DNA from 4 places in the Paenibacillus shenyangensis genome. Region 2 is predicted to be linked to each of the others. Evidence: predicted binding sites of a transcription regulator. Region 2 holds the regulator's gene; each other region holds the start of a gene.

Region 1 (5,051 bases), on a different contig from region 2:
ATTTCAGTGCCGATCCGAAATACACCATGCCTGGAGACCCGGTATTTAACCTGGTCGTATCCATGAAGAGCTCGTTCAAAATGCCAAAAGCCTGATCCAGGCAGAGCCTTTTATAAATGAATAAAGTAACATCAACGCAAAAAGCCGGACTGTACAAACAGTTCCGGCTTTTTTTGCTTGGGTTCGAGTATCCATAAGAAATATGAAGACGATCAATTCTATTTATACTCATCAATTCGATTCATCTGGTGGAAGATACAAGTTTGCGATTAGTGAGGAATTATAGAAATAGTCAATGAAAACGAATGTCTGCACACGAATTATCGAATTGGCTCGTATTAATCTTCATTCGGCAATTCGTATCCGGTACGGCGTACATTTATCCACATTATAATAAATCCTACCGCTCCGCTAAATGACAGCAGCATGCCTACCAGATACATTTGCTCGGAGCCAAAGTTCTGGAACAGCCATCCGCCGAGGAATCCGGCGATCACTCCGGCAAGTCCGCTCCAGGTCATCGTATAAATGGCCTGTCCGGAGCTGCGAAAACGATTGGGTACAAACATCATCGTCAGCTGGGTACCGACATAGAAGTAACCGCCAAACGTAACAGCATGCAGTAGCTGGATAAATACGACCTGCATTGGACTGACGGCTTCGGCCATCAGCAGCCAGCGCAGCGTGAACAGAATACTCACAATCGCCAGCCAGCCCAGCATAAAGGAAATGCGGCGCTTCAGAAACCGGTCAAACAGCAAAAACAATACCGCTTCAAAAATCGATGATGCGAACACGGCCCAGCCGACCATGCCTTTGCTGCCTCCCAGTTCAATCACATAGAGCGAGAGAAACGTACTATTCATCATATTGGGAATAGAGACGAGTACTCCGAGTACGATAAAGCCGACAAAGTAGCCGTTACCGCTGAACTGCCGCAGTGCACTCCAGCTCAGGGAAGCAGCTCCACCAGGCGAACGGGTCTGCGGAGGCATAATTAGCATCAATCCAATAGCCACAAGGAGCAGTACGGTAAACACAATGCCGATTTTGGACACACCAAGATGATCGATCACCGGGCCGGCAACTACAGCAGTGAGCGCCCAACCCAGTGAGCCGTACAACCGAAAACCGCCGAACTTATGCGGCGTACCATCGATATAATTGAGGATCAGCGTGCTGGTCTGTGCAAACATCGGTGTCTGGAAAAAGAAAAAACAGGCCATAACGATATATATCAGCGTGTAATTATGTACATGAAATACCATCTGTACAAGCAGCAGCGTACCGGTCATCATAATCAGCAGAATCAATCTTGTATTTTGCAGCCGATCGCTGTAGTATCCCCAGAATGGATTGGCAAACAGCGAAATAAAAGGACCAATCGCCATCAGCGCGCCAATCTGGCTCTGGCTCATACCTATATCCTGCAAATACAGCTGGAAGAAGCTTGTGAAAATAACCATCGTTCCATATATGAAAAAAGTATACCAACGAAGGGAGAAGAATGCAGGCGAAGACGAATGTGAACGCATGGAAGGCCAATCCTTTCCGAGAACTTTTAGTTCACTGTATCATTTGTTGAAAGGGGATACAAACCATTTTGGGTGAATTTCGGCTAACGATGGATTCGTGATTACTCTGCTGTCACCTTTTTGCAATAATCAACTTGGTACTATCGGATGTGAAAGGGTTGAATAGTGTGTTAACAGTATCAAAGTAAGAATGAAGTATACTGTTAGCAGGAAGACAACAAGGCAAATCAAGTTCAATCCAGAACCATCTATCAAGCTGAACAAGAGGAAGTGCGAACATGAACCGAAAAGAAAAAAAGTACAGCGATACCGCTGGCATTATTCTGGCTGGTGGACAGTCACGGCGTATGGGTACAGACAAAGCCCTGCTGAAGATCGGCAATAGCAGTGTAATCGAGCGGGTTGTATCGGCACTTCAGCCCTGTGTATCACAGCTCTGTCTGGCAGCAGCGACTGATCGCAGCTATGATTTTTTGCAGCTGCCGATCGCCGAGGATTCATTTCCCGGTCAGGGGCCATTATCCGGATTGTATGCAGGTATGAGCAGTCTGGATGCACAGTGGTATGTGCTCAGCGCCTGCGATCTGCCTTTTGCCAGTACACGGTTGCTGGAGATCATGCTGGAGCGTGTACACATAAGGGCTCAGGAGGACGAGCCGATACAGGCAATCCTACCGACGCATGAAGGCCGCCATCATCCCCTGTATGCAGTCTATCATCGCAGTGTCTATGCCTCGCTAGAGATTGCACTGCGCAGCGGACAGCTCAGAGTAATGGACTGGCTGCATCAACATACCGTCGCCGAACTGCCGCTTGCAGAGCTGCTGACAGAACGCAGTGAATCTCATGATGATCTGTCTCCCTGGTGTCTGCATAATATGAATGACCCTGCAGCCTATCAACTGGCACTGCAGCATATAGATAGCAATCATAATGTTCATTAATTGGTAAAGCATAGACAGATGAAAAGGCATGGTATGAACAGATGGAGCGGATCCGCCGATAAACATGACTATTTTATGAACGTATGGCGATTCGCCCCCTATTTATACCAAATTCGGGTACAATAAAAATAAGAAATACAATATTCAATTTTGACAGAATCTTATATATAAATGTAGACAGATGACGCTGACAAGTCGCTTATTACCGTAATTGGTTGCTCTGTTGCAAGCGCTGACATATCATAAGTGAATAATATCACAAGGAGTGTATTCTCATGACAGTAAAGATGGAAACATGCATGAAGACAGATTGGTTGTACAGCCGGGTCATGACCTACCGTTTGCTGAGCGAAATGCTGCAGCGGCGCCCTACGCTATCCAAGCTGATTGAATGGCGCAAGGAAGCCGGACGTATCCGGATTCTGTCCGGACAGAGCAATCCGCTGATTAGTATGCTTGAGAATATACCTCTGACCAATATTATTCAATATGCCTATGATGAGTGTGTGCAGTATGATCAACTGTTCACCGAACAGCGGCTACCGCATCATCCGCGCGCATCGGAATATCTGCTCAGTGCGCAGGAGCGCTGGAGCTATGAAGCTACGCTGAATTCCATTTATGCACGGGCAGGCATTGCTTTTAAAAAGATGGATCAGGAGACCGATGATCATATCGGCATTGAATTGGAATTTATGTCACTGCTCGCAGAACGCATGGCCGAGAACGAGGGCAATATACTGGAACAGCATACAGCGATTAAGGCACAGGCTGATTTCCTCGAAAATTATATGCTGCCCTGGGTACCGGCATTTTGCCACGAACTGGATGCCGCCGCAGATCATACACTGTACCAGACCTGGGCAGAGACCGTATCTGCTTATCTGAATGAAGATCTGCATAATCTGCGTGTATATGCTGCCGAGCAGCAGCTGTTCCGCTAATCGCTGTTATACCGATCGGACAGTCAATTCTTTTCATTTTATTCATAAAGCAGCCGAGTTATGCAGTACAAGACGGATAGACGCTTACAATATGATCTATTCTCTGTTATCTGAATATTTATATTTGCCAAAATCATCTTAAAAAGGCGTCAAACCGACAGGTACTGTCCAATGATAACTAAAGGGGGATACCGCCTTGCATACGTACCGATGCTTGAAGTCAAAAATTGTCGTCAAGTCACTCGAGCAGGTCAGGGAATTTCCATCGCTGGACTGGGCCCGGCAGTATGCACTTCGGGAACTGGTCCCTGATGAGATCAACTTTGTTATCCGGGATAATGATACCGGTGAGATTTTTATGGATGTCCGATTTGGTTCACATACAAATGTCCCCTGAGCCTCAGGCTTCAGGGGTTATTTGTATCCGTGTGCCGATGTGCTGCACATCATCCAGATCAATCATGCCGGCAGCAGGCTGCAGAGCGCAAGCACTGCCGCAGGAAGAACCAAGACGCAGCATATCGACAAAGGAACCGCCGCGGCTGGCAGCAGTCACCATTCCGGCAGCCATGGCATCTCCGCTGCCCAGTGCACTGATAATCTGCAATTCTGGAACCCGAATGCGGTAAAAACGACCGCTTTCCCGTTCGGCAGCCACAGCGCCATCTGCTCCCAGAGAGATCGTCGCCATCGAGCTGCCTTGATCCAGCATCGCGGTTAACGCCTGCCGTAGCTGTTCCGGCGAAGGAGGCAGTCCGCCTGTGACAATACCCGCCCAGTCGCAGGCTTCCTGAGCATTAGGCTTAATCAGATCGGGTGCTGCTGCAATACCATGGTGCAGAGCTGCACCGCTGCTGTCGAGAGCGGTACGTGCTCCGGAGTCACGGGCAATACCGATCAGCCGGGCATACAGATCCTCCGGACATCCCTGCGGGAGACTGCCGGAGAACAGTACCCAGTCCGATTGGGAGGCCAGTGTCTCGAGCGTACGTGACAGCTGCTCGATCTGTACGGAAGTTACCAGTGGGCCGGGCTCGATCAGCTCGGTCTGAGTCTGCTGCTGCTGTTCCAGAATCGTAATGGCCAGCCTTGTCTCGCCATCGGCTTCGGTGAACTGGCAGTCCACCTGTGCTCTTGCCAGCAGATGCTGCATTTTCTGCCCATTATAACCGGCAGTGAAACCGGCCGCAGTTACCGGCTCTCCGAGCTGGCGAATGACCCGGGCGGCATTGACGCCTTTGCCTCCCGGCAGTGTCAGTCCCGGTACGCGGTGTACGTGGTTCATTTGCAAAGAAGGGATCTGGTAAATGATATCCAGTGCTGCATTAAGAGTTACAGTCGTAATCATGAAGCCACCGCCTTTTACCGGAAATTCGCAGACCGGTCGCCGTGTCTGCTCAGGAGATCAGCTTCAGCCCTACAGCCGAGGTGATGATCATCGCGATAAACAGAATGCGCCAGCCGCTTTTGGCTTCATTATACATAAGCATGCCGACAATTGCTCCCCCGACCGTACCAATGCCTGTCCATACAGCATAAGCAGTACCCATGGCGATCCCGTTCATTGCATAGGTCAGGCAAGAAAAGCTGCCTGCAAATGCCAGTATCATCATCAGTACATTCAATAC
Region 2 (5,051 bases):
ATATTCATTTTCTTATGGATCGTTGTTAATCATTCATGACCTGGTAACAATATCGCCGGATTAATTGCCGGACAATGTGTTAGGCAGCTCCATCGGTCCACCCAGCTTGGTGCCATCACGGAAGTTGTAAAATACATAGTAATAATGATCTCCTGATTTGGCGAATACCTGCCATGTGTATTTACCGTTGTACGAACCCGGTAGGGTACGAACCACTTCAGCACCTGGCAGATCTTTTTGTACCAGCTGATCCACCTGTTGTACATTTATGGTTCCTGCTGTTTTCTCTACATGTACAGCATTGGCTCCCTGTACCGGAGTGCCGTCTTTATTAAATTTGACCCAGACCATTACTTCCTGCTGCTGATCATTCTGTCCCTGCACTACCCAATAGATCGACTTTTCATTCCAGACCGACTGGTACGTGCGGGTAAGCGAAGTCAGGTTAGCCTGCTTCTGGGCAATCTCCAGCGCTTCCTGTTCATGGCTCCATGGCTTGGCCATAACATGCACATAGAACTGGTTCACACATAGTACTATTAGACCTACTACTGTAATAATAATCGCTATCCACTTGCCACTTCCCAAATTTCGCAAGACACGCCATCCTTTCTGTTCAACTTGCGGTTAGCGTGTGAGCAAACCTTCAAAAGCAAGCTGTGCTTCACGGCGGATTTTTTCTTCATCCAACGTCAGCGATACGCCATCTTTGATTAGCTGCTTGCCGTCTACCCAGACATGCAGTACATCTTTGGCGCTGGCTGAATATACCGTGTGAGAGATAAAGTCCGTAAACGGCAGGAAATGAGGCTGATCGATATTCAGAGATGTGATATCGGCTTTCATTCCCACTGCAAATACGCCTGTGTTATCCAGGAATACGGATTTGGCACCATATTCGGTACCCATACGCAGAGCTTCCAGTGCAGGTACAGCCGTAGGATCACCGGATACGCCTTTATGGATCAATGCGGCCAGGCGCATTTCTTCAAACATATCCAGATTGTTATTGCTTGCAGGTCCATCCGTACCCAGGGATACAACTACGCCTGCACGCAGCAGATCAGGTACACGTGCTACACCACTCGCCAGCTTAAGGTTGCTGCCCGGGTTATGAGAAATGGTTGCTTTGTGGGCAGCCAGTTTTTGAATCTCTTCATCAGTCAGATGAACAGCATGTGCCAGCAAGGTTGGACGAGTGAATACACCCAGTTTTTCCAGATGATCTACCGGACGCAGACCGTAGTCACGTACGTTTTGTTCTACCTCAGCCACGGTCTCGGACATATGGGTATGCAGTGGAACATCCAGATCATGAGCAGCCTGCACGAATTTCTCGATAAATGCCGGTGGACAAGTGTACGGGGCATGTGGAGACATCATTGTGGTGATGCGTCCATTCGCTTGACCATGCCAGTCGCGTACGAATTGTACCGCCTGGTTAAGCTTCTCGTTCTGCTCTTCTTCCGAGCACAGACCGATAACGCCGCGCATCAGGACTGCGCGCATGCCGGATTGCTCAACGACTTCGGCAACACGCTCGGAACGGTCATACATATCAAGGAATGTTGTTGTGCCGCCTTTGAGCATTTCCAGAACAGACAGTGCTGTACCGATGTAGACATCATCACTCGTAAATTTGGCTTCCATCGGCCACATTTTCTCCTGCAACCATACTTGCAGAGCCAGATCATCTCCATAACCGCGCAGCAAGGACATGGCCGCATGACCATGACTGTTCACTAATCCGGGAATAAAGAATTGATGTCTACCGTCTACGATCGTCATGCCTTCCTGATCAGCAGGCTCCTCTTCGCCCAGATAAGTAATCACATCATTCTCGATAACCATGTGTCCGTATAATACAGATTTTTCTCCATGGGAAGCTGCGAAGATTCCGTTTTTGATCATCCATTTACTCGGTGAGTTGTTCATTCGTCTCTAATTCCTTTCCATCTTCAAGGTAGTAGGCCAGACTCAGCAGATCGGTAGTAAAATCTGCTGTATGCACACGTACATGTGGTGGTGTTTTCAGGATAATCGGTGCAAAATTCAGAATCGCCTCGATGCCTGCTTCAATCAGCTGATCGGCAACACGCTGTGCCTCGGTATTGGGAACGGTAATAATACCGACCCGGATATGCTTGGACTTCACTGTCTCGGACAGCTCATCTATCGGCTGTACAGTCAGCGTATTAATCTGGGTCCCTACCTTGGGTGTATACGAATCAAAGATTGCTATAATCTTCATCGTCTCCTGCAGATAGACATTATAGTTGGAAAGCGCGTGTCCCAGATTACCTGCTCCAATCAGCGCGACATTGATCTGCTGATCAAGCTTCAGGATATGACGTATCTTCTCAATCAGATAGGATACATCATATCCGATTCCTTTACGACCAAAATCACCAAAATAAGCAAGGTCTTTACGAATTTGGGCTGGGTTGAGATCCAGTTTTTGTCCCAGCTCCTGCGAAGATACAGTGGGTACCTCACGGGTATGCAGCTCGTTCAGGTATCTTAGGTAGACAGGTAATCTTCGCACGACCGCTTCTGATATTTTATCGGATTTCATGCTTGCTCCCCCTCTTGATTTGCAGCATCCTTCTCGTTCTCACGATGGCTCAGCCATTCCGCAATACGGGGAACCATTTGCTGCGTAGGCATATGTTCCATTTTGGGACCGGGCAGCGAATACAGGAAGTGCTTACCATAATACGATTCGATAACACGGGTATCATAGATAAGTACAATACCGCGGTCATTCGCTGTCCGGACCAGTCTGCCAAAGCCCTGCTTGAACCGGATAACTGCCTGTGGTACAGATAATTTCATAAATGGATTTTTCTTCTCTTTTTTGAGCCGTTCACTTTTGGCTTCTACCAATGGATGATTGGGCGGCTGGAAAGGCAGTCGCACAATCGCCAGACAGGTCAGTGCCTCTCCGGGAATATCGACGCCTTCCCAGAAGCTGCTCGTCCCCAGCAGTACGCAGGCCGGATGCTCCTGGAAACGGCGGGTCAGCTTGGTCCGGCTGCCTCCATCCACACCCTGTCCGAATACGGCAATATCGCTCTGTGATAATTTCTCCTTCAGAGGCTCGTACACCTGCTTGAGCATGCGATAAGAAGTAAATAAGACCAGCATACGTCCGCGCGTTGCCTCGGCAGCATCTGCCAGCGAACGGGCCAGCATGCTGACAAAGTGTTCATCACCGACACTTCCCTTCACGCTTGGGAAGTCTCTTGGGATCAGTACAAGTGACTGTTCCCGGTAATTAAACGGAGATTCCAGCATCGAGGTATTCAGCTTGCCCTGCTGCTCGGCTTCCTTAAGCCCCAGTTGTTCGATCATGTACTGGAAATTTTTGTCGATCGACAGTGTTGCAGATGTCAGCACAATACTTTTCTTTTTGTCAAAGAAATGCTCTTTGAGCTGCTGGCTGACATCGACCGGAACAGCATACATCTGCAGCGATTTGCTGCGATAATTGCCGTTCGCTTCATACCAGTAGACCGTATCGTCACTATCCAGCTTGATAAAATGACGAAGATCATCGCGAACACCGGTCAGATCCTTGAATAGTCCCGATACATCGGTTACGAGTCCATCGCTATCCAGCACCTCATCCGATTCCTTGATCTTGTTCATGACCTGTTCACCCTTACGGATAATCTGGCTAAGACCAATATAAATCCGATTTTCCAGCTCCGCGATTTCGGCCCATTCTTCCGGTTTCTTTTGCGGCAGCAGACGAAGGGTAAACTGCGCAGCCTCGCCTGGAGCCGCATCACTGCGCTGTGGCAGCAGAGCGAACAACAGCTCACTAAGCTTATCCCAGTCTTCTTTAACATCTGTTAGTTCCGGATACAGATTATCGATGGCTATTGCCCACTCCATACCGCGTTCACTGCCAGAAGATCCCAGCTGCTGACGCAAAATCGCCAGCTGACCGGTCTTGCTGTCCTTGAACAGACGCAGCATTGGATGAACCAATGTGAAATATTTCATGTGCATGCCCAGATGTTTGCCGGCTACATCTTCAAGATGATGAGCCTCATCAATAACCAGATGCTCGTAGGCAGGCAGCAGCTGATGTCCAGCCTTGATATCGGTAAACAGCTTGGAATGGTTCGTAATTACCACATCTGCTGCACCGGCTTCATGCTTGGCTCGGTGATAAAAGCACTGCCGGAACCATGGACAAGCACGTCCCAGACAGGAATCGGTATCACTGGCGACCGTTTCCCAGAAATCGCCACCGCGGTTGCCCATATTGAGCTCTTCATCATCCCCGGTCTCGGTAGCTGTCAGCCAGACAATCATCTGGGCAGCGATCAGCACATCTTCCTTGGGACTCTGAAATTCCTTTGTATTTATTTTATGCTCAAATTTGCGCAGACACAAATAATGCTGGCGTCCCTTGAACACGGCAGCACGAAAAGCAAACGGAATCACTTGTGTCAGCAGCGGAACATCCCGTTCGCGCAGCTGTTCCTGCAAATTAATCGTATGCGTGCTGACCATAACTCTCTCGCTGTTTTTGACGCTATGATAAATGGAAGGCAGCAAATAACCAAGCGATTTGCCCGTTCCGGTTCCTGCTTCAATCAATAAATGCTTCTCATCCGTAAGTGCGCGTACTACTTCGTCAAACATCTGATTCTGCGGCTCACGTTCTTCATAATCCGGCAGCAGCTTGCGCAAGTTGTCTTTGACCTGTTCCAGGAACTCATCAAAGGACACATCTGCCAGCGGCATGCCTTCTCTTGCTTCCTCGGCAGAAGGGATATCCATCCAGTCGCCTACTTTCAGCGCAAGCTGGCGGTAGAATCGATGTTCATCCAGATCCTGTGCCGGCTGTGCTTCACGCTGCATGCGCACACCATCAAAGTACCAGCCCAGATCACTATCCTGATTGTCGAACAGCTCTGCCAGGCGCTGTACTGTAATCAGCGGCAGACCATCCAATTCTTCCAGGCATTTCAGAAATACATAGGCTGTCGCCAGTGCATCACTATCCGCCTGATGGGGACGATCATGTTCGAATC
Region 3 (5,051 bases), on a different contig from region 2:
GAATTCTCCTTCAAGCCGATATTTAAGAATGGATATGTACCGCTGCAAGCGGTGATTCAGACATATCCATTCTTAACCGGAGGCCGGAAGGAGAATTCCCTTACCGGAGCGCTTGCTACCTCCCCTTCCCATTAACCAGACCCATCCATTCATTTATTTATAAGTTCAACATTAAAAGTTGCAGTTGCAGTTGCAGTTGCAGCCCAATGATATGCGACTAGACGAAATAATAAAAGAATTGCTCCCACCCTCTGCGTACAGCAGCTAAGTGGAAGCAATCCCGATTATCAATAAACTACGTTATACAATTATAAGCGGCTTGCTGCTATTTATAAGCAACTTGCGTTGGTCTATGGTCTTACTCAAATTTGCCGTAGAAAGCGTTGCGGTATACATCAGCCAGTTCGGTCACCAGCGGCATTTTAGGATTGGCAGTTGTACATTGATCTTCAAATGCGCGATCAGCCAGGTAATCGACATGTGCTTCGAAGTCTTTGGCATCAAAGCCCAATGCTTCGAACGATTCAGGGATACCCAGTTTGCGGTTCAGATCACGGATAGCATTGATCAGGCTGGTTACACCTTCTTCGGTAGTACGTGCTGGCAGTCCCAGGATACGGGCAATTTCAGCGTAACGTTCGTCAGCGATGAAGTGCGAGTATTTAGGGAACGATGCGAATTTGGTTGGTTTTTTCGCATTGTAGCGAATAACATGCGGCATCAGGATCGCGTTGGTACGTCCGTGTGCAGTATGATATTGTCCGCCCCATTTGTGCGCCAAGCTGTGGTTAATACCCAGGAAGGCATTTGCAAAGGCCATACCGGCGATTGTCGAAGCATTATGCATTTTCTCACGAGCCAGTTTGTCGCCTTGCAGTGCGGATTGCTCCAAGTATTGGAATACCAGTTGGATCGCTTTGATCGCCAGACCATCAGTGTAGTCGTTAGCCATATTCGATACATACGCTTCAATCGCATGAGTCAGTACGTCCATACCGGTATCTGCTACAGCTACACGTGGCAGGGAGTAGACGAACTCAGGGTCTACAATCGCTACGTCTGGAGTCAGTTCATAGTCTGCCAGAGGATATTTGGTGTTGCCTTTTTCTTTGTCTGTAATAACCGCGAACGATGTTACTTCCGAACCTGTACCCGAAGTGGTAGGGATAGCAACAAATTGCGCTTTTTGTCCCAGATGTGGATATTTGTAGATCCGTTTGCGGATATCCATGAATTTTTGTTTCAGGTTATCGAATTCTACATCAGGGTATTCATAGAACAGCCACATACCTTTGGCAGCATCCATTGGTGATCCGCCGCCCAGTGCGATAATGCAGTCAGGCTGGAAGCGTTCCATCATTTGGCGACCGCGTTCTACTGTAGTCGTCGATGGATCCGGCTCTACGTCGGAGAATACTTCGATTGCTACCGGTGTCTGACGTTGACGCAGATAGTGCTCTACTTTTTCTACATATCCCAGTTGTACCATCATTGGGTCAGTAACGATGATAACACGGCTGATGTTTGGCATTTTAGCCAGATATTGAGTCGAACCTTTTTCAAAGTATACTTTGGAAGGAATCTTGAACCATTGCATATTCACGGTACGACGCGCCACCCTTTTCACGTTAATCAGATTGACTGCTGTTACATTGGAAGATGTCGAGTTACGTCCATACGATCCGCAGCCCAATGTCAGGGAAGGCAGGTTCGTATTGTAAATGTCGCCAATAGCGCCATGTGTCGAAGGAGAATTCACGATGATACGTCCGGTTTGCAGACGATCTGCGAATTTCTGGATGACTTCATCATTGTTGGAATGGATCGCCGAAGAGTGACCCATACCGCCGAATTCAACAACTTGTGCAGCACGCTCGATACCTTGCTCTGCATTTTTCACTTTATAACAAGCCAGTACAGGACTTAATTTTTCAGCGGACAATGGATATTTGGTGCCTACGCCTTCCAGTTCGGCAACCAGGATTTTGGTTCCTGCCGGAACAGTGATACCGCTCATTTCAGCGATTTTGGTTGCTGGTTGACCGACGATTGCCGGGTTGACTGCACATTTCTCTACATTCATAGCACCTGCAGTCAGTTTGCCAACTTCTTCTTTATTAAGGAAATAGCAGCCATTGTCGATCATCAGTTTTTTCACTTGCTCGAATACGGGCTCTTCGATGATAACAGCTTGTTCGGATGCGCAGATCATACCATTATCAAACGATTTGGACAGGATCAGGTCGGTTACAGCCTGTTTGAGATCCGCACTTTTCTCGATAAAGGCAGGTACGTTACCAGGACCTACGCCCAGCGCCGGTTTACCGCAGCTATAAGCTGCTTTGACCATTGCGCCACCGCCAGTAGCCAGAATCAATGCTACATCAGGATGATTCATCAATGCATTCGTTTTATCCATGGAAGGATTATCGATCCACTGGATACAATCTGCAGGAGCACCATGTTTGACAGCTGCTTCGAGCAGGATTCTTGCAGCTTCCTTACTGCATTGTTGTGCAGATGGGTGGAAACCGAAGATAATTGGGTTACGTGTCTTGATAGCGATCAACGCTTTGAACATTGTAGTTGATGTCGGGTTGGTTACCGGAGTGATCCCCATGATTGTGCCAACCGGTTCAGCGATTTTCTGGAAGTTGTCGTATGCATTGTCTTCAATGATACCAACTGTTTTTTCGTTTTTGATGCTGTGATATATATATTCAGTCGCAAAGATGTTTTTGGTGATTTTGTCTTCATATACCCCTCTGCCTGTTTCTTCAACAGCCAGCTTGGCGAGATACATGTGCTTGTCCAGTCCGGCAAGTGCCATGGCCTGTACAACTTCATCAATTTGTTCCTGATTCATTTTCATAAATGCGGCTTGTGCTTTGTTTGCTTTGTCGATCATTTTTTGAATTTCTTCCTGTGCAGTAACTTCTACGGTGCGAGTGGCATCATTTTTAACAGCCATTTCTCTCATCCTCCTCAGAATGTGTGGTGCTTTCTGTCTACGCACTGATCATAGCATAGAGATATAAATCATAATGTGATTTTTTTCACAATCAATTTTTATTTTTAAAAACTTAATCATCTTCTTTTTTCTTTTTGCATTTTGAACTAACTCGCGTTATAATATAAGTGAAAATAATCACAAAGTTTAAATTTAAAAACAATGATGACCATACTATTAGAAGCATTAATTTAAAGGAATATAAATTCAATTTAATTTAGTAAATTTTTCCTTAAAACATGATGCAATCCGATTATTTTCGCGTATAATTGGGAGATGAAGGGGAGGACGAACATGAATAAATTTGCAGAGATCATGAACAACAACGTCGAAGGAAACACATCGTGTTTTTCGGATATTAATATGGAGCGTATGCTGGCTTATGCGACAGAGCGCAGCATTCCTTCGGGGTCGCACCTATTTTGGGAAGGCGATCTGTCCGACAAGCTCTACTTTATCAAAAGTGGACGTGTGAAATTGACCAAATCAACCGATGAAGGTAAAGAACTTATTCTATATATGTATCAGTCTGGTGACATGATCGGACAGGCTGATCCGTTCTCCGGTACGCGGCTCGGATTCACAGCAGAGACACTTGAAGATACAGAAGTGGCAGTTATCGAACATAAAGATCTGGAGATGATTATCTGCCAGCACTGTGACTTTGCTATCGACTTTATGAAATGGATGGGTACGCATCATCGCCTAACCCAGACCAAAGTCCGTGACCTTATGCTGTATGGCAAACCAGGGGCCCTCTGCTCGACTCTGATTCGTCTCAGCAATACGTACGGCGAAGATTACAATGAAGACGGATCGATCCTGATCAACAAAAAAATCACCCATACGGATCTATCCAATATGATCGGTGCTACGCGTGAAAGTGTTAACCGTATGCTCAGTGATCTGCGCAAAAAAGACGTGATTGAATATGAGCATGGCATGATCATTATTCATGATATGGAAGCTCTGCAGGAAGTATGTCACTGTGAACTCTGCCCACGAGAAATATGCCGGATCTGATTACGCCGACTTCTCTCCCCGGCGTTGACCAATTGCGCGAATAACTATATAACAAGGTACATGCAAAAAAGCTTTCCGCTGATAAATACCAAGCGGAAAGCTTTTTAATTGAGACAGCGTCTGCCGGCCCGGATGGAGGTGTAAAGTATTAATCCACCCACTGCTCTGCCCAATTCTGGATTTGTTCCATAACGGGTTGAAGCGCCCGACCTTTGTCAGTCAGTTCATACTCAATTCGTACCGGTGTCTCCGGATATACCTGGCGAGTCAAAATACCGCTTCCCTCCAGATCCTTCATTCGCTCCGAAAGCATTTTATCGCTCATCATCGGAATAAGATTCGAGATATCCTTAAAACGTTTTGGTCCGCTCATCAGAGACTGAATAATCAGACCATTCCATCTTTTTCCGAGAAAAGAAAAAGCGGTCTCAAAGCGAGGGCATAATCCCAATTGATGCTGTTCCATGTCTTTTCACCTCTTCATCCGTCCATAGCACAATAATGGGTTGTCGTAAGCTTTGTATATATATAAATTCGATGTAAGCTTACAATTAGTTAGCATATATATTTTAACACATTTTACCTAATAAGAAAACGAAAACATTATGATCATCACTGATGTTCAGCTATCTGCGATTTTTGACTAATCAGTTCACGCAGCTGCTTGAGATCACCGTCAATAACATCGGTCAATGATCTATTATACAGCACAGCCGCCGGATGATACATAGGAAAAATACAATATTCTTGTTCGGACCAAAAATATCCTTTCTCGGGATAATCTCTTTCCACTTGCTGAATCTTGCTGTAAATCGGCTGTCCATGTACAGCAGTAATGGTATATCCATCTCCCAGCAGCCGCTGCAGACCAATATTTCCCAGTGTAATCAGAATCTCCGGCTGTACAATAGTAATTTCCTGATCAAGAATTGGAGCAAAGGCCAGTACTTCTGCCCGGGTCGGTGTTCGATTGGAACGGCTGAGACGATCTGGATTTCCTTTGACGGGTTTATCCTTA
Region 4 (5,051 bases), on a different contig from region 2:
CTTCTTCAGGAACCTGCCGGTGATTATCAACCGGCAGGTTCTTTTACCCTAACAACGAATAGATTATAGCAGATGGAATCATGCATGTTATTCTGCGGAAAATATCCTGATCTTGCTGCAGATTCTGCTTCCCAACTGGCTTGCTTTCTGGTAGTCTTGTACCTTGGGAGTGACTCTGTACATACTCGAAAAGAGCCCGGAAAAGAATCAAAAGCAATCTTTTGGCATCGGCTCTATATATACAGAATCTGGCGAGAGACAATCTGCAAAAATACCTGCATGCTCCTTATTATGAATTTTTACAAAAATCCGCTATAAATAAGGTTCTTTTACAAAAGGAATATGTTATAAAGGTAGAGAGATAACTGTATAGCTGATAATATGCACGGTAGCTGTCCGGATAAGAATCCAGACCCTGCAGACGCCGCATATTGTCAAGCTGCTTCAGATCTCCAAGTGTCGCTCAGACCCAGATCAAGGAGCCGGATATCAGGAGGCTTCCGAAAGTACAGGTTCACGTTAGGATGCCGACAAGAACAGCAGGAATGGTATTGTAAATGTTGAACAAGGTAAGGTGTGGATAATGAGAGTGTATATGAAAACAGTGATTTTAAACGGTGAAGATTTCTCGACGATTGAAGAGCTGCACCGCACGCTTCAACAGGTGCTGGATCTGCCGGATCATTATGGTGGCAATCTGGATGCGCTGTGGGACAGTCTGACCGGTGGTGTAGAGCTGCCGCTTCAGATCGAGTGGCTCAACTATGAACGTAGCCGCGAACTGCTGGGTCCATATGCCGAACAGGTATTGGATCTAATGGAAGAAGTGCAGGGAGAAGGCAATGGCTTCCGGGTATGGCTCCAGAGTGATGCGGTCATGCTATAAGGATAGAGAGCGGAATAATACTCCTGTTGATCGGAGAAGTGAACCGGTAACAGATATAAATAAGCTGCACACTGGCGATGGCCGGGTGCAGCTTTTTGTTTGTTCATGTATGGACAGAACCTATCGTTACTGCGGAATATTGCCACCGGCAATGCGATCACCGGAATTGCCGGAAGGATCGCTTTTCTGGTCGTCTTCATCGGCATGAATAATCAAGGATGCACCCAGAATAGAATGCTCATCACCCTTGGTCAGGCTGGCGTCTGCAAGCTTCATTTCTACTTTGGCCGTACCATCGGCTGCTACTTCCAGATTCTGAAAATCGCCTAGATGGAGGCCACTTGGATTAAGATGACCATGTTCCTTACCTGCCGGATTGAAATGGGAACCGGCGGTAGCAAAGTCATTATTTTTGATTGGCGATTGATGGACATGGAACCCGTGCTTGCCTGCCGGAAGGTTAGAGACATTAATCTGTGCAAGTACACCGTCTTCCTGTTGGGTCAAAGTAATCGTACCAATCGATTTCCCTTTCGCGTCCATCATCTGTACTACCGGCTGACCTACCGAGATGGTTGATGTAGGACTATCCCAGTAAATACTATGTCCCATTAGTTCACTCATATGTCGGATCGGAACATATGTCGTCCCACTATATACAAATGATTGTGGTACCATAGTTCCCTGGTTATCAAAAGTAGCCGAAGTCTGCCGCGCTTCACCATTCATGTAAAAATTCAGTGGCTCCGTGTTAGGCGTAACCTGCATATCGGCAGCATAAGTAATTCCCGAGAAAAATACAGCACCGCCCAAAAACGAGAATAACAGATGCTTTTTGCCAAACGATTTGGTCATATAATAGTTCCCTCCCTGAATGATTGGAATAGATGAGACTCTATTCATGTTTACCCTGTATATACATGCAGAAGCAGTAGAATTGAAAACGTTTTATTATTTATTGAATATTTCAGAATGGATATGTAAGGAAATGAGTATTAAATATGTAGTACATAAAATACAATGAACCTTTGCTTAAAAGGTGATATATATAAATTTTTACAAATATAGTGATTAAAATTGAAGATTTCTCCAAATGGATATGTTATAACTGGGAAGTGGGTATTTGCTACCTATAATATGAATTATTATTTTAAGGTAGCAAACATTCCCAAACATTATGATCTACATAGGAGGATGTACGTATGAAAAAGTTCTGGTCCACTGCACTACTTGCTATGATGTTGACAGTTGTCTTCTTTACCGGTTCTCAGGCAACACCTGCTCTGCAGGCACAAAAGGCTTCGGCTGCCAGCTGTGCGATTATCAACACCTTTACAGGTGTAGCTAACTATCTGTCTGCTAACGGCAAATTACCATGCAATTTTATTACCAAATCCCAGGCAGGTTCACTGGGTTGGGTGTCTTCCAAAGGTAATCTGGCTGAAGTAGCTCCAGGGAAAAGCATCGGCGGCGATGTGTTCAGCAACCGCGAAGGTCTGTTGCCTACAGCAAGCGGACGCACATGGCGTGAGGCGGATATCAACTATGTATCGGGCTTCCGCAATTCGGACCGTATTCTGTACTCCAGTGATGGACTGATCTACAAAACGACAGATCATTATGCTAGCTTCACGCGTATGAAATAAGGAATCCTCAACACTGTACCGTCATCCTGCGATCCGGCGTTGCTGCGAGGATGCAGAATGACGGTACAGTAATGTTATAATCGTATACATAAAAGAAGGATATCTATTACATAATAGATAAAAGGGAGGCCTAAAATATGAGAACAGTATGGATCAACGGAGAAGATTTCTCGACTATTCAGGAACTGCATGAGCAGCTGAAGAGCAAGCTGGAATTACCCGAATTTTATGGCGGCAATCTTGATGCCCTGTGGGACTGTCTGACCGGAATGATTGAACTGCCGCTGGAACTGCGTTGGGTGAATTATGGAATTAGCCATGACCGGATGGGTGATCAGGCAGAGCGGGTACGAAGTCTGCTGGAAGAGGTGCAAGAGGAAGGGACCGGGTTCCGTGTCGTAGTAGAGGATGATGTACCGGATCGATAAATCCTATCGATGTATTCGTGGACACGATAATAGTCAAACTTTGACTATACTATATAGGTTACAAAGGAGCCAATAATAGCAAATGATTTTGAAGAATAATCAAATACAGATTCAATTTCAAATTAACGGCTATCAATATGAGGAAGCAGAAGATTTTTATGATGATTGGCTGATGGTTTCACTGCATATTCAGACCGACAATGGAACAGTATGGTCGCAGGAAGCTCCCTATTTAATGACAACAGAATTGCAGACCATGCGTAGGTGGTTTGCTTCTTTATTAATAGAAAGAAGTTTATATACTACTTTGTATTTTATAGAACCCGAGATGGAATGGAACTATACCGAGCAGCAGGTTCTCGAATTGACATTAAGTCATGCTGCCTATCCTGTTTCTATTATGAATAATTCTGAAGCATATGGGGAGGCAACATTTACTTTTAAACTTACATATGCAGATTTACATTCTATAGTCTCAAGCATCGATTATATGTTACAGCAATTTCCTCAGAGAGTAGCGAGATAGTGTGATATTAGAGTTTGGTTTTAAAGAAATTCAGCTAGGAATATACAGGTGAAAAAGAGCGATAATAGGAGAAAAGCTCTTTTTTATCATAATTAAGTGAAAAATTTCACAATAGGTGATATATATCACATCCATATACCTAAGGAATTTGTATAATCAAAAAAGAAACAGTTCATTTTTAATTTAAAAAGTGAAATATTTCGACGAGAACAAGCAATTTCAGGGGGAATGGATATGTTTACTGAAGGCGTACAGAATATTATAGAAACTGCCGTGAAGAAAAAAGAAAAAATGAATGAAAGTATTGTGCGTTACTTTGCATCTGCAATGTTGGCTGGGGCTTATGTGGGGATCGGGATTATTCTGATTTTCTCTATCGGTGCACCACTGGCAGCGATTCATTCGCCGCTGCAATCTATTGTAATGGGGATGTCGTTCGGTATTGCTCTGACACTCGTAATTTTCGCAGGTTCCGAGCTGTTCACAGGTAATAATATGTTTTTCACGATGAGTACACTGGCTCGGCGCACTACGATGGGCGATCTGGGCAAGAACTGGGTGCTCGTATTTATCGGTAATCTGGTCGGGGCGATCGTCCTGAGCCTGCTTGTATATGGTACCGGATTGTTCCAACAGATTGGTGCGGATCATCTCATTTTCAAAGCGGCAGCTGCCAAAATGTCTCTGCCAGTCTCGATGCTATTCTTCCGTGGTATTCTCTGTAACTGGCTAGTCTGTCTGGCGATCTGGATGGCTGCTCGTGCCAAAGACGACATTTCCAAGCTGGTCCTGATCTGGTGGTGTCTGTATGCCTTTATCGCCAGTGGTTATGAGCATAGTGTAGCAAATATGACGCTGCTCACAACTGCACTGCTGCTGCCTGGTCACCCGGATACAATTACGGTAGCAGGCTGGGTGCACAATATGATTCCGGTAACGCTTGGTAATATTGTAGGTGGTGCTGTATTTGTGGGAATGGCATACTGGTTCATTTCGCCGGTTCGTCGTCAAAAACAGGCAAATGCAACTAAAGCAAAAACCGAGACTCCAGCTCAGAAAAGCGCAGTATAAGTAACATTTACAGAAAAAATAAATTAAAATGAATACGAAAATACAAACAGCGTACAGAGATACACGTAGCATAACGTGAATCTGTACGCTGTTTGTATTTTCGCAGGAATGGCATTATGATGATCGGCAGCTAATCGCATCATACCGGCTTGTTATTTCTATTATTATAGAAGGGACACTAATCTTGAGAGTTTTCGATTAACTATAGTTCAAGGTAAAACCCGAACAGGTCTAATTATTGTATAGATGTCCACAGTACCCAGCCCAGTCGTAACCAGTATGCATCTTTATCCTGCGCCATATAACTATATCCCCAGTCACCTGACACATTCCAAAAAGCAGAGTTGTTGTTATCGTTATTCGGATGGGATTGATCCAGATTGTATTGCTGCTTCAGACGATCTTGCGTAGATGTATTGATACGGCTGGCAGAGACAGTAGAGGATGAAAGTACACAAATAGAAATAAATAGTACACAGATAATGAGCAGTATA

Evidence for each region. The regulator Rex, encoded in region 2, represses fermentation and respiration genes when NADH is low (regulators of the CRP and FNR family bind a similar motif). The targets are predictions, from matches to a motif close to TTGTGAAATATTTCACAA.
Region 1: the regulator Rex is predicted to act here: its motif matches at 2,724-2,741, upstream of H065_RS0100345 (TorD/DmsD family molecular chaperone).
Region 3: the regulator Rex is predicted to act here: its motif matches at 3,045-3,062, upstream of adhE (bifunctional acetaldehyde-CoA/alcohol dehydrogenase).
Region 4: the regulator Rex is predicted to act here: its motif matches at 3,581-3,598, upstream of H065_RS0114940 (formate/nitrite transporter family protein).

The regions. Positions count from the first base shown of each region.
Region 1 covers NZ_AOIG01000002.1:73,020-78,070, reverse strand. The annotation lists gene H065_RS0100360 (glutamine--tRNA ligase/YqeY domain fusion protein) at 1-95, shown strand, start outside; gene H065_RS0100355 (MFS transporter) at 339-1,535, opposite strand; gene mobA (molybdenum cofactor guanylyltransferase) at 1,814-2,479, shown strand; gene H065_RS0100345 (TorD/DmsD family molecular chaperone) at 2,755-3,423, shown strand; gene H065_RS0100340 (hypothetical protein) at 3,638-3,820, shown strand; gene H065_RS0100335 (1-phosphofructokinase family hexose kinase) at 3,824-4,771, opposite strand; gene H065_RS0100330 (DMT family transporter) at 4,821-5,051, opposite strand, start outside.
Region 2 covers NZ_AOIG01000011.1:11,033-16,083, reverse strand. The annotation lists gene H065_RS0109985 (cell wall elongation regulator TseB-like domain-containing protein) at 61-597, opposite strand; gene H065_RS0109980 (amidohydrolase) at 628-1,935, opposite strand; gene H065_RS0109975 (redox-sensing transcriptional repressor Rex) at 1,916-2,575, opposite strand; gene dinG (ATP-dependent DNA helicase DinG) at 2,572-5,051, opposite strand, start outside.
Region 3 covers NZ_AOIG01000030.1:66,812-71,862, forward strand. The annotation lists gene adhE (bifunctional acetaldehyde-CoA/alcohol dehydrogenase) at 359-2,971, opposite strand; gene H065_RS0122205 (Crp/Fnr family transcriptional regulator) at 3,305-4,033, shown strand; gene H065_RS0122210 (winged helix-turn-helix transcriptional regulator) at 4,182-4,499, opposite strand; gene H065_RS0122215 (uracil-DNA glycosylase) at 4,646-5,051, opposite strand, start outside.
Region 4 covers NZ_AOIG01000017.1:153,593-158,643, forward strand. The annotation lists gene H065_RS0114915 (barstar family protein) at 596-886, shown strand; gene H065_RS0114920 (superoxide dismutase family protein) at 1,013-1,741, opposite strand; gene H065_RS0114925 (ribonuclease) at 2,089-2,532, shown strand; gene H065_RS0114930 (barstar family protein) at 2,670-2,960, shown strand; gene H065_RS0114935 (WapI family immunity protein) at 3,049-3,486, shown strand; gene H065_RS0114940 (formate/nitrite transporter family protein) at 3,721-4,557, shown strand; gene H065_RS0114945 (hypothetical protein) at 4,793-5,051, opposite strand, start outside.